3 regions of the Shewanella sp. FJAT-52076 genome follow, and region 3 is predicted to be linked to each of the others. Evidence: predicted binding sites of a transcription regulator. Region 3 holds the regulator's gene; each other region holds the start of a gene.
The links. The regulator LexA, encoded in region 3, represses DNA repair genes until DNA is damaged. The targets are predictions, from matches to a motif close to TACTGTATNNNNATACAGTA.
Positions count from the first base shown of each region.

Region 1: K0H79_RS11115 (DNA topoisomerase III) is a predicted target of LexA. The motif match lies at 2,114-2,133, and genes of this name have one in related genera.
Region 2: recG (ATP-dependent DNA helicase RecG) is a predicted target of LexA. The motif match lies at 2,370-2,389, and genes of this name have one in related genera.

Region 1 is NZ_CP080415.1:2,558,135-2,562,546, forward strand. Features, by position in the region: gene K0H79_RS11115 (DNA topoisomerase III) at 79-2,091, opposite strand; gene purF (amidophosphoribosyltransferase) at 2,595-4,109, opposite strand; gene K0H79_RS11125 (CvpA family protein) at 4,154-4,412, opposite strand, start outside.
Region 2 is NZ_CP080415.1:3,985,386-3,989,797, forward strand. Features, by position in the region: gene K0H79_RS17605 (penicillin-binding protein 1A) at 1-2,113, shown strand, start outside; gene recG (ATP-dependent DNA helicase RecG) at 2,406-4,412, shown strand, end outside.
Region 3 is NZ_CP080415.1:4,094,744-4,099,155, forward strand. Features, by position in the region: gene plsB (glycerol-3-phosphate 1-O-acyltransferase PlsB) at 1-2,277, opposite strand, end outside; gene lexA (transcriptional repressor LexA) at 2,429-3,052, shown strand; gene K0H79_RS18155 (cell division inhibitor SulA) at 3,049-3,555, shown strand; gene coxB (cytochrome c oxidase subunit II) at 3,944-4,412, shown strand, end outside.

The sequences.
Region 1 (4,412 bases), 1.5 Mb from region 3:
GAATCCCAGCGTACACTCAACATCGTCTCTTGGGTTCTTCAGTTCACATCGGCTATCTGGCTGGCGTTGCCTGGGCTTTCAGGTTGTAGCCTTTCCTTTTTGGCTTGCACGGCTTTTTCGACCTCTGCCAGCACGTGACCCGGGCGCACGCCCTTTGCCCTTGCCAGCTCTGCCTTTAAAAGCGCGTTTGGCCCCTGTCGCCGTCACGCCGGCCAGCGCGGTGGGCAAACTGGCAGCGGCCTGCTCAATCAACTTTTCAAGTTCCGACACCAGTGGTGCCATAAAGCCTTTATAGGACAGCTGACGTTGGCAGATATCACTGAGCTGACGCTCCCACAGGGCGGTCATATCCGCTGTGGTGGCCACCTCAGGCAAGCTGGCAATTAGGCCCCGCCCGGCTTGGGATGCCACGATGCTTTTACCCTGACGCACCAAAAAGCCACGTTTAAAGAGGAGTTCGATAATCCCGGCCCGGGTCGCTTCGGTGCCAAGGCCATCCGTGTCCTTCAATATGCGTTTGATGTCCGGTGAACTCACATAACGGGCAATGCCTGTCATGGCACTGAGCAGGGTCGCATCAGTAAAGTGTTTGGGGGGCTGGGTTTGCTTTGCCAATAACTCACCATGGCTGCACTGGGCTATATCGCCCTTATTCAGGGCTGGCAGGGGCGTCTTTTGGCTGGCATCAGTCTCTAGTAGCTCTCTTCCCTCGTCCTGTTCGGTATTGCGTCCCTGAAACAACACCCGCCAACCTGCGGCTCTCTCAACCGACGCTTTGGCGATAAAGCTGCCGCCTTCGATAATGAGCTGTATCTCGGTATCTGCCAGAAGGCGATGGGGATAAAACTGCGCCAAATATTGCCGTGCAATGTGCAAATAAAGCTGGCGCTCCCGCTGGTTAAGCTGCGACAGCGCCGCACGTTTACCCGTTGGCACTATGGCGTGGTGGGCGTCCACCTTGCTGTCATCCCAGGCTTTGGACACCAGCTGCAAATTGGGTGGCGGCGCCCCCTCCAACAGCTCAGGAGCGTTGGTGCTTATAGCTGCCACCACATCGGGCACCAATGAGAGCTGCTCTTTAGGCAAATGACGGCTGTCTGAGCGGGGATAGGTAATCAGCTTGTGACGCTCATACAGGCTCTGGGCCGTATCCAGCACCTCTTTGGCACTCATACCAAAGCGTTTGGCACAATCAATTTGCAGCGCCGAGAGGCTATACAGCAAAGGCGGCGCCTGCTTCTTGTCTTTATGGCTGACATGCTCAACCAGTGCAGGCTTACCGCCAATGCGGTTAACCACGGTTTCTGCAAGGCGGCGTGAAAGCACCCGCCCTTCTTCATCCATGTATGGCTGACAAGCCTCGCTGGGTTGCCACTTGGCGCAAAAAGACTCGCCCTTGTCTGTGGTGACGTGAGCAAGCACCTCGTAGTGGTCTTTGGGCTCAAAATGCTCAATTTCCAGATCCCGGCGCACCACCAGGCCCAACAATGGGGTTTGCACCCGACCAACGGACAAGACACCGGCATACCCCACCTTTCGCCCCTGAAGCGTATAAGCCCGGGTCATATTGAGGCCATAGAGCCAGTCGGCGCGGCTACGCGCCAAGGCCGATGTGGCAAGCGGCACAAATTCCTTATTGCTGCGAAGCTGTCCCAGTGCGCGGCGCACCGCGTCGGGGTTCAAATCTGAAATCAATAAACGCTGGGTGGATGCCAGTTTAGACGCAGAAACCTTGGCATGGGAAATCACTTCATCCACCAGGAGCTGTCCTTCGCGATCCGGGTCCCCTGCATGAACCAGAGAAGATGCCTGCTTAATCAGACGTTTTACCACTGCCAGCTGACTTTTGGCCGAACTTCGGGGAATGAGTTTCCACTCGTCTGGAATGATGGGCAAATGGGCAAGCTGCCACTGCTTGTATTCGGGAGAATACGCGTCAGGTTCGGCCTGCTCCAGTAAATGGCCGATACACCAAGTGACACAATCGCCGTTGCCCAACTCGATGTAGCCATCCCCCTTTTTATGGGGTTTGGGCAACACTTCGGCAATGGCGCGGCCGAGGCTGGGTTTTTCGGCGATATAGAGGATCATGGCAGGCTATTCGAACTTAAAGTACTGGATGAATTTACAGTAAATGTAGCGAAAATCCCCTGCGGACGCAACGCGCAATCCCGGCGACTTAACGCCAGGGTCAGATTTACCCTGATCCAGTGTAAATTTAGTTGAGAATAATTCTCATCAAAGTTCAAATGACCAATATCCTCCATCCCGGATTTGACTATGCAAAGTTCAGTCTCAATTACTCGCCATCAATGGCTGTTATATGCAGCCCTGTTAACCCTTGGATTAGCACTGTGCCTTCCTCCGGCTCACCTGCCATGGGTCATGCTGCCGCTATGCGCGATTGGGGTAAACTATCTGCGGGCCACGCCCTTGACGCAGCTGGGTATGACCAGCCTATTTGCCATTTGGCTGCTGTGTTTTGCCAAGGCCCTGTGGGTATGAATTATTAATTCCCCAAAAACAAAAACCAGCACCTGAGTGCTGGTTTTGATTCACCGAAATCTGCTAGCTAGCCACCCGGGCGTGACTGATTATGGGTGACACACGTTGTGCAGCTCGAGATTCGTGCCCACGTCGCTGTTACGATTTGCCTTGGCATCATCGTTTCTCAGCTGAGTGAGGTGGTCGAGGTACGCCTGAGTCACATCGCCGGTGATGTAATCACCGTCAAATACCGATGTTTCAAAGCGCTTGATCTCAGGGTTTTCCATGCGCACGGCTTCAACCAGATCAGTCAGATCCTGGAAGATGATACCGTCGGCACCAATCAGCTTGGCAATTTCATCCGCATCACGTCCGTGGGCGATCAGCTCATTGGAGGTGGGCATATCGATGCCGTACACGTTGGGGAAACGAATTTCAGGTGCGGCCGAGGCAAAATACACCTTCTTGGCACCGGCTTCGCGGGCCATTTCGATGATCTGCTCAGACGTGGTACCACGCACGATGGAGTCGTCCACCAGGAGCACATTTTTACCCTTGAACTCGGTGTTGATGGCGTTAAGCTTGCGGCGTACTGACTTCTTACGCTCTTGCTGACCAGGCATGATAAAGGTACGGCCAATATAGCGGTTCTTTACAAAGCCCTGACGGTAAGGCAGGTCCATCACACGGGCAATTTCCAGTGCGATATCACAGGAGGTCTCAGGAATGGGGATAACCACATCGATGTCGTTGTCATACCATTCTTTCTTGATTTTCTCACCCAGTTTGGCGCCCATGTTTACACGGCTGGCGTAGACAGACACCTTGTCGATGGTGGAGTCTGGACGGGCAAAGTAAACGAATTCGAAAATACAGGGAGAATACAGCGGTGCTTCGGCGCACTGACGGGTAAACAGCTGGCCGTCGAGGGTGACGTATACGGCTTCGCCCGGCGCAACATCGCGGATGACTTCAAAACCCACGGCATCCAGGGCCACACTCTCTGAGGCCACCATGTACTCTGTGCCGGTCGCAGTTTCATTTTTACCGAGCACCAACGGGCGGATGCCGTTGGGGTCACGGAAGGCCACCAGACCTTCACCAACAATCATAGCCACTACCGCGTAAGCACCACGTGTTTGGGCGTGCACCTTGGCCACGGCATCAAACACCTGATCGGCGCTCAGATGGGCGCTCTGCACCTGCTGCAGCTCATCGGCAAGCAGGTTCAGCAGCACTTCAGAATCCGATGTGGTGTTCACGTGGCGACGCTGCTGCTTGAGGCGAGCCGACAGATCCTGAGTGTTGGTCAGGTTGCCGTTGTGGGCCAGAGAAATACCAAAAGGCGAGTTAACGTAAAACGGCTGGGCTTCTGAGGAGCTGGAGCTCCCGGCGGTGGGATAACGCACATGGCCGATACCGGCGTTACCCTGCAGGCGCTGCATGTGTTTGGGTTCAAACACATCACGCACCAGTCCGTTAGCCTTACGGAGCCTGAACGCGTCATTGTCTACCGTGACTATCCCGGCTGCATCCTGACCACGGTGTTGAAGCACTGTCAGTGCGTCATAGATGGTCTGATTAACCGAGGAATGGCCAACTATTCCGACGATACCACACATGGGAGAGTGTCCTCTTTTAAGATGTTCTGTTGTTTAGCTAATTTTTATATTTTGGGTACGAAGCTTGAGGTGTTTTCCAGATAGTGGAAGAACCACTGGATCACAACCCCGAATTCGGGCACCAGTCGGGACTCCTTCCACCAGGGGGTGTTGGGAGCGCCGGTGAAGGCATCCATGAAAAACAAAATCGCACTGACAATCAGTGCGCCGCGCAAGGCACCGAAACACAGACCCAGGAGTCTGTCGGTACCCGATAAACCGGTTTTGGCCACCAATTGGCCCAGGATGTAATTCACCAGGGCG
Region 2 (4,412 bases), 110 kb from region 3:
AATCTTTATTTCTTTTCACATTGAGGAATTGCTCACAAAAGATGAAATCCTCGAGCTTTATGTAAACCGCATCTATTTGGGTCAGCGTGCTTATGGTGTGGGTGCAGCGGCGCAGGTTTACTATGGCAAAGATTTGAAAGATTTGTCACTCGCCGAAATGGCGGTGATTGCCGGTCTCCCCAAGGCTCCATCAACACTGAACCCCATTACCTCCGCCGAACGAGCGCTCAATCGCCGTAATATTGTGTTGATGCGGATGCGCGAAGTGGGCTATATCAACGACAGCGAATACCAGCTGGCCATATCCGAACCCAACACCGCCTCTTATCATGGCGCGGAGATAGACCTGTATGTACCTTATGTCTCGGAAATGGCACGGGACTACATGATTCAAAAGTATGGTGAAGAAGAGGCCTATACTGGCGGTTATAGCGTATACACCACGGTAGATTCTGAACTACAACTAAAAGCCCAAAAAGCGCTGCGTAACAACATATACGCCTATGACGAGCGCCATGGCTATCGTGGCGCAGCTGAGGTGCTTTGGAAAGAAGAGGCACCCGCAACAGATACCATTGTCAGTGCCCTCCAAAAAGTCGCATCTGTGCAGGAATTGGAACCCGCAGCCGTCATCAATGTGCAGGAGCAACAGGCCACTGTCCTGCGAAACAACGGCGAAACTGTCACCCTGCCATGGCAAGGCATTCAGTGGGCGCGCAAATTTATCAGTGACACCCGTCAGGGTGCTGCACCCAAAACGGCCACCGATGTGCTGATGGCCGGCGAGCGTGTATGGATCCGCCACAATGGCGAAGACTGGCAATTATCCCAGGTGCCGGAAGTATCCAGTGCCATAGTGTCACTCGATCCCCACAATGGTGCTATCCGCGCCCTGGTGGGTGGTTACAGCTTCAGTCAGAGCCAGTTCAACCGGGTCACACAGGCCAAACGCCAGCTTGGCTCTAACATCAAGCCGTTTATCTACGCCGCCACCTTGGAAAAAGGCTATACCCTGGCAACGCTTATCAACAATGCCCCCATCAACAAACCTGACCTGAGCCAAGGCACGGCCTGGCGTCCCAAAAATTCGCCGGACACTTACACGGGTCCCACCCGTCTGCGGGTAGGGCTGGCGCAGTCGATTAACGTGATGGCGGTCCGAGCACTCCGCTACTCAGGCATAGATGCAACTGTTGAGCTGTTGACCCGTTTTGGATTTGACCCCAATGATTTGCCACGCAATGAATCACTGGCACTGGGCTCTCCTTCAGTCACGCCGCTGCAGGTTGTCAGGGCCTTTAGCGTGTTCTCCAACGGCGGTTACCTGGTTGAACCTTTCTTTATCGACAGAGTCGAGTCTGCCACCGGCAACCTGATCGAAAAGACTCAGCCAGCATTGGCTTGCGAAGCACCAGTACCGGAAGAGATGCCTGAGGATACGGCGATCACCGAAGCCTCTGTGCCGCCAGCCATGCTGGATGCAACAATCGAAACAGGTACTTCAACTCAATGTGGCGATCCCGCTGCCCGTTACGCAAATCGGGTGATATCCGAGCAAAATGCCTTCCTTATCACCGAAGCGCTCAAGAGCGTGATTTGGGGTGGCGGAGACTTCAGTAAGGGCACTGGTTGGAATGGTACCGCATGGCGCGCCGCTCGTTTGCTGAAACGCCATGATATTGCAGGTAAAACGGGTACCACCAACGAGTCACGCGATACCTGGTTCAGTGGCTTTAATCCTGATTTGGTGACCACGGTTTGGGTGGGCTTTGACGACCATGGCCGCGAGCTTGGCCGTACTGCCTGGAACGCAAACGGCGCCAAAGACCAGATTTCCGGGGCGGAAGCGGGCGCGAAAACCGCAGGTCCAGCCTGGAACGAATTTATGTTTATGGCCCTTGCTGACACGCCAGAAAAACCCATGCCGGTCCCTGCAGGCATTGTCTCTGCCCGTATCGATTACAGCTCGGGCAAGCTGAGCCGCCGTACCGATTACACCAGCGGATTTGAATACTTTGCCGCAGGCACAGTGCCAACAGATTACGCCAATTCCGCAATCGCCGAAGACGACACCACGGCACCGGAAACCACGGCTGACGATCTGTTTCAGTAAGTGTTGCCTACATGAAAGAAGGGCCTTAGGGCTCTTTTTCATTACTGGAACAATGAATAAAGTCCTGCAGCAAGGCATTGCTTAACCACGCAAACTCACCCATTGGCGGAGTACCCTTTGGCGCTGATGTGACCAGGCGCAGGGGACTCGTTGCCAGGCACTTCCTGGCTCTGCCCAGATAACCGAGGGCAAGTGGCTCGAGGCGCCGCAGTGAAGCAGTTTGCTCTAAGTTGCTCCGAAAAGATTCTCTGTTAGTATATGTATAAATTCACAGTAATCCGGTGCCAAGGCATTGCAAAGACTGGATCTTGTTCCCGTAACCGAACTCAAGGGCGTGGCCGCCCGGGTGGCAGAAAAACTCAGTAAACTGGGGGTTAATACCGTCCAGGATTTACTGTTTCATCTGCCGCTGCGTTACGAAGACAGAACCCGCATCTATGCCATCAACGAGCTGATCCCAGGCACCACTGCCACCGTCGAAGCCGAAGTCATTTCCAGCCAAATCGTCAATGGTCGCAAGCGCATGCTCACCTGCAACGTGCGCGATGCCAGCGGCGGCCTGACCTTACGTTTTTTCAATTTTTCCATGGCGCAAAAGAATGGCTTGCAGCCGGGGATGATGATCCGCGCCTTTGGGGAAATCCGCACCGGTAAGCATCAGCTGGAAATTATCCATCCGGAATACAAGCTTACTGCGCCTAGCGAGTCGCCGAGCCTGGCCGACACCCTGACGCCCATCTACCCCACCACCGAAGGCCTGAAGCAAGCCAGTTGGATAAGGCTCACAGAGCAGGCGCTGGAGCAATTGGAAGAAGGCGGGCTGCCGGAGCTGCTGCCGGAGTCGTTGCAGCCCAACCGTTTAAGCCTGGCCGATGCCGTGCGCACCCTGCACCGGCCCCCGGCGGATGCCGAATTGTGGCAGTTGGAGCAAGGCCAGCACCCGGCGCAGCAGCGGCTGGTGCAGGAAGAGTTGCTGGCCCACAACTTAAGCATGCTGAAAATCCGCGAGCGCAGCAATCAGGACGCCGCCGAGCCGCTAGCCGCCACAGGTCAGCTTATCCCCCGCTTTCTTGATAGCCTGCCATTTGCCCCAACCAATGCCCAGTCACGGGTAGTTGCAGAGATCCATGCCGACATGGCCAAAGCTACCCCCATGATGCGCCTGGTGCAGGGTGACGTGGGCTCGGGCAAAACCCTGGTCGCGGCGTTGTCGGCGCTGGCGGCCATCGAAAATGGCTGTCAGGTCGCCTTGATGGCACCCACAGAACTCCTGGCCGAGCAACACGCCGCCAACTTTGCCCGCTGGTTTGAGCCGCTGGGGCTTAAAGTCGGTTGGCTGGCCGGCAAGCTTAAAGGCAAGGCCCGCGCCCAAACGCTGGAAGATATCGCCTCAGGGGCTGCGCAGATGATAGTGGGCACTCACGCCATTTTTCAGGAGCAGGTGAGCTTTTCCCGCCTCGCCCTGACCATCATCGACGAGCAGCACCGCTTTGGCGTACACCAGCGCCTGGGGCTGCGTGAAAAAGGCATTCAGCAGGGCTTTTTCCCCCATCAGCTGATCATGACCGCCACCCCCATCCCACGCACATTGGCGATGACCGCCTATGCGGATCTCGACACCTCGATTATTGATGAGCTGCCGCCGGGGCGAACGCCCGTCACCACGGTTGCCATTCCCGACACCCGCCGGCTGGATGTGATTGAACGGGTGCGTCAGGCCGCCTTGCAGGACAAGCGTCAGGCCTATTGGGTGTGCACCCTGATTGAAGAGTCGGAAGTACTCGAATGTCAGGCCGCCGAAGACACCGCCGAGGGCCTGAAAGAGGCCTTGCCGGAGCTTGGCATAGGTCTGGTGCACGGCCGGATGAAGGGCGCCGAAAAACAGGCCATTATGGCAGACTTCAAAGCGGGCAAGCTCGACTTACTGGTCGCCACCACGGTTATTGAAGTGGGTGTGGATGTTCCCAACGCCAGTTTGATGATCATCGAAAACCCCGAGCGGCTGGGGCTTGCCCAGCTGCATCAGTTACGGGGCCGGGTTGGCCGCGGTGCGGTGGCCAGCCACTGTGTGCTGCTGTACAAGGCGCCGCTCAGCTTTACCGCACAGGCGCGTCTCGGGGTGCTGCGGGAAAGTAACGACGGCTTTGTGATTGCCCAAAAAGATCTGGAGCTTCGTGGCCCCGGCGAAGTGCTGGGTACCCGCCAGACGGGGCTTGCGCAAATGAAGGTGGCCGATTTGGTTCGGGATCAGGCGCTTATTCCCCACATCCAGAAACTGGCACGTCATCTGATGAGCCTG
Region 3 (4,412 bases):
CAGCAAGGCATAGAGCTTTTTATCGTAAAACTCCGGCGCCATGACACCATGAATGGCACCAAGACGACTGGCCAGACGATGGCTGTGATGCTCCAGGTCGGCGCGTTCCATTCTGGGCTGCTCACCCAGCAGGTTGAAAATAATGGCGTAGCGTTTCAAGGTTTCGCCTACCACACCGGCCAGCAACAACAGCTGATTAATGCGCTCATCTACCAGTTTCAGGCGGTTATCGCCGGTAATCAGACCTTCTGACTTAAAGCACTCCACCAGCGCATCCACATAGGCTGGCAAATCGGCAACACCCATAAAGAGCTCGGCCTTAAGCAGCGGATAAAACTCGGTAACCAGCTCCTGCAGTTCTTCGCGGGAGACCTCTTCGTGGCGCACCATCACGGTGGCAATCAATGACGGAATTACAAACAAGTGGATGATGTTGTTACGGTAATAGGTCATGGAAATCGCAAGGCTATCATCGATGGAAATGATGGTACCCAGGTCATCCTTGGTTTCGGTCAGCTTGTTCAGCTCAATACCGCGATCGACCAGTTCCTTGCCACTGCCCTCGGTCACTGATGCGTACGAGGTATAAGGCACGGATTTGAGCAGACTCAGGTACAAATCAATCTGGCGCTCCAGCTGGTTGCGCTCCAGCGCATTTTGCTCCGAGGCCAGCAACACCATGCTGGAAAGCGTGACAGAACTGGCGGCTGCGGCATCATTGATGCGGGTCATTACCCGATTGGCGAGCGCATTCACCACAGGGGTCAGCCAGGACGGTTTTTGCTCTGGATCTTCACCCACTTCTTCACGCCAATTGGGGACTTTTTCGGTCAAAAAGTTCTGCAGGGTGATGGGCTGGCCAAAGTTCACATAGCCACGGCCAAAGTTACCCAGCTTGCGTATGGCACCAAAAACCTGCCATACGGATTCCTTTTCTTTTTTCTTACCCGACAGCTCTTTGTGATAGGTAGCCACTTCCATCACATGGTCGTAACCCAAATACACGGGCACCAGGGTCACAGGTCGCTCAATTCCGCGGATAACCGAAGACAATGTCATGGCCAGCATGCCGGTTTTGGGTGCCAGCAGACGGCCGGTGCGGGAGCGGCCACCTTCGGTAAAGTACTCCACCGAGTATCCCTTGGCGAAAAGCTGATCCAGATATTCGCGGAATACTGCGGTGTAAAGCTTGTTGCCGTTAAAGCTGCGGCGGATAAAGAAGGCGCCGCCACGGCGGAACATGGGGCCGGCGGGCCAGAAATTCAGGTTAATCCCGGCAGCGATATGGGGCGGCACCATGCCTTCGTAATAAAGGATGTAAGACAGCAGCAAATAATCCATGTGCGACCGGTGGCAAGGCACATACACAATCTCATGGCCGTCATGGTGCAACTGGCGAATCTGTTCGGCGCCCTTGATGCTGATGCCTTTATAGAGCTTGTTCCACAGCCAGGTGAGGAAGCGCTCGGCGATGCGCACCAGACTATCGGAGTAATCGGCTGCAATCTCATCCAGATATTGAATGGCGGTTTCACGGGCCTTTTCTTCAGAGATTTTTTTGCTGGCGGCTTCTTCGGCAATCGCTTTTTTCAAGTTGTCGGATTTCAGCAGCGCATGAAACATGGCCTGACGATTGGGCAACACAGGCCCTGTCATCACTTTACGCTGACGGCGGAAATGAACTCTCGCCACCCGGGCAAGCTTGTGGGCAATGCGCTTATCTGTGCCATGTTCATCGGCCATATGACGAAGTGACACGGCACGGGAAAACTGCACGAAGTTATGGCGACCCAGGAATAAAATCATCAAACATTTACGCAGCCAGGTCGGATCTTCCCGCTCAAGCACTGCTGCACGCATAGTGTCATCTTCTTTACCCGGGGTTCGCCCCCAGTAAAGACTTACAGGCACCAGCTGTATATCCAGCTCTTGCTGCTGACGGTGCAATGCCAGCAGTTGCTGGAAAGTCTGCAAAAAAGGCTCATTGCTGTCACGTTTGCCAAACAGCGGCTTTCTGCCCTCCAGACACACGACCCGTGGGGTCTTGATCCCATCGACTTCCAGCATCTGATATGGGCTGGGTAACCCCAACTTGCCGGTCACCTCATGGAGCGCAGCAATATCGCTCACTGACTCGGTTTTCATGACGTAAACCAAGGGGCGGGAGGGATCGAGATTCAAATCGGCGAAGGGATCCTGAGGTACCACAATGGTGTGTACCAACTGCTTCTGGATCCAACGCAAAGACTTAAACCAAAAAGACTCGTGTGCTGACATGCTGATATTGGGAACCTGGCTTTAATCAATAGCGCAATAGAATATCAGACAGCCGCAGCCATTAGCCAATAATCTGAAAAATGGTTAATACTTGCGCTGACTAAAATACTGTATATACTAACAGTAACTGTATAGAAAAACAGGGATGACCATGAGACCGCTGACGCCTCGCCAGGCCGAGATCCTGGACCTAATCAAACGCAACATCGCCGAAACCGGCATGCCCCCAACACGGGCAGAAATTGCATCCAGACTCGGCTTTAAAAGTGCCAATGCCGCCGAGGAGCATCTTAAAGCGCTTGCCAAAAAAGGCTGCATTGAGATTATGCCCGGCACCTCGCGAGGTATCAGACTGGCGGGTGATGAGCTGGAAGATCAGCCAGACCCGGGGCTGCCCTTGATAGGTCAGGTGGCTGCCGGTGAGCCCATTCTCGCCCAGGAGCATGTGGAGCAGTATTATCAGGTCGATCCTGCCATGTTCCGCCCCCATGCCGATTTTCTGCTGCGCGTTCGCGGCGACAGTATGAAAGACATAGGCATTCTCGACGGAGACCTGCTGGCAGTGCACAAGATGAACCAGGCACGAAACGGCCAGGTTGTCGTTGCCCGGGTGGAAGACGATGTCACGGTAAAACGCTTCGAGAAACAAGGCAATGTGGTGTTCTTACACGCAGAAAACGAGGCGTTCGCCCCTATCAGAGTGGATCTTGCCAGCCAAAGTCTGACTATCGAAGGCTTGGCCGTGGGCGTTATCCGTAATGGAGACTGGCTATGAACAAGCTGATTGGTAACGCACCCCGTCATCCCGGCTTGTGGACAGATTCCGCCGCCAAAGATGTTTGCCCCGCATCTCAGGTGATCACCCAAAGCACTCAATCCCAGGGGCGCCAGGAGATACAGCAGCTCGCCCCAGAGCTCGCACGCCTCAGTCTTGAGGGCCGATGGATAGTGCTTATCAGCCCACCCAACATCGGACTTAAATCCACTCTGGCACAGGCTGGTGTGCGCATGGACCGTGTGCTGCTGGTACATGCCAAAGACGAAGTTGAAACCCTATGGGCGATGGAAAAAGCCCTAACCAACGGTACCTCAAGCGCCGTGCTGTGCTGGACCAACGAACTGGATCCAAGAGATAAACGCAGATTGGCATTGGTAGCCAAAAATGCCGTGGCATTGGGTGTCATTTTTGAAAATGTAAATGCTCACTCACAGGCCAGCGCTTTTGCAGTTAGGCCCGAGTTAAGTCACACCCTTCGCAGTGCCTCTCCACTGCACTGATCATCTCTTCATCCCTTTGAGCCCCGTTATCGGGGCTTTTTTTCGATAATTTTTTCAGATAATTAGAAAATAAAGTGATCTTGATCAATATTTAAACTGCAAGTAATGTAGTTCAGGTTAACAACGATTTGTTTGTTATATCCGGGCGATTATGTCGTCGCAGTATCTGAGGCTTGCGCCATGGATATTGTGTATTTGACCGATATATTCAGCTGTAGGTGCAAGTGTGGTGAACAAAGCTGTAATTCATTAAATAAGATACCAACCGCCAACGCACTTTGAAGTCATCGTTGCTTTTTGTGGGAACCGAAGAGTTTGCATAGAGCAGAGACTTACTGTGTGACTCTTCTTTGTAGTTGCTTGATGCAATTGACAGAGGAGATGTCTTGTGAAGCAATGGTTGTATTGTTTCGCGGCGGCTTTTATGGCCCCGCCCATCCTTGCGGCTGATATGCCGCTCAACATGACACAAGGTGTTACTGAGATAAGTGGCAGGGTCTATGGCCTGCACATGACTATCCTGTACATCTGCTGTGCCATAGGGGTAGTGGTTTTTGGCGCCATGATTTACGCCATGATAAACCACCGCAAATCCAAAGGGGCCGTTGCCGCCCAATTTCACGAAAGTACCAAGGTCGAAATCGCGTGGACTCTGGTGCCCTTTCTGATCCTGATTGCCATGGCTATTCCGGCAACCAAGACCCTCATCGCCATGGAAGATCCCTCCAACGCCGACTTGACCATCAAGGTCACCGGCTCCCAATGGAAGTGGCATTACGATTACTTCGACCACGACTTCGGCTTTTACAGCATCCTGGCGACCCCCAGAAGTCAAATCGAAGGCGCCGAAGCAAAAG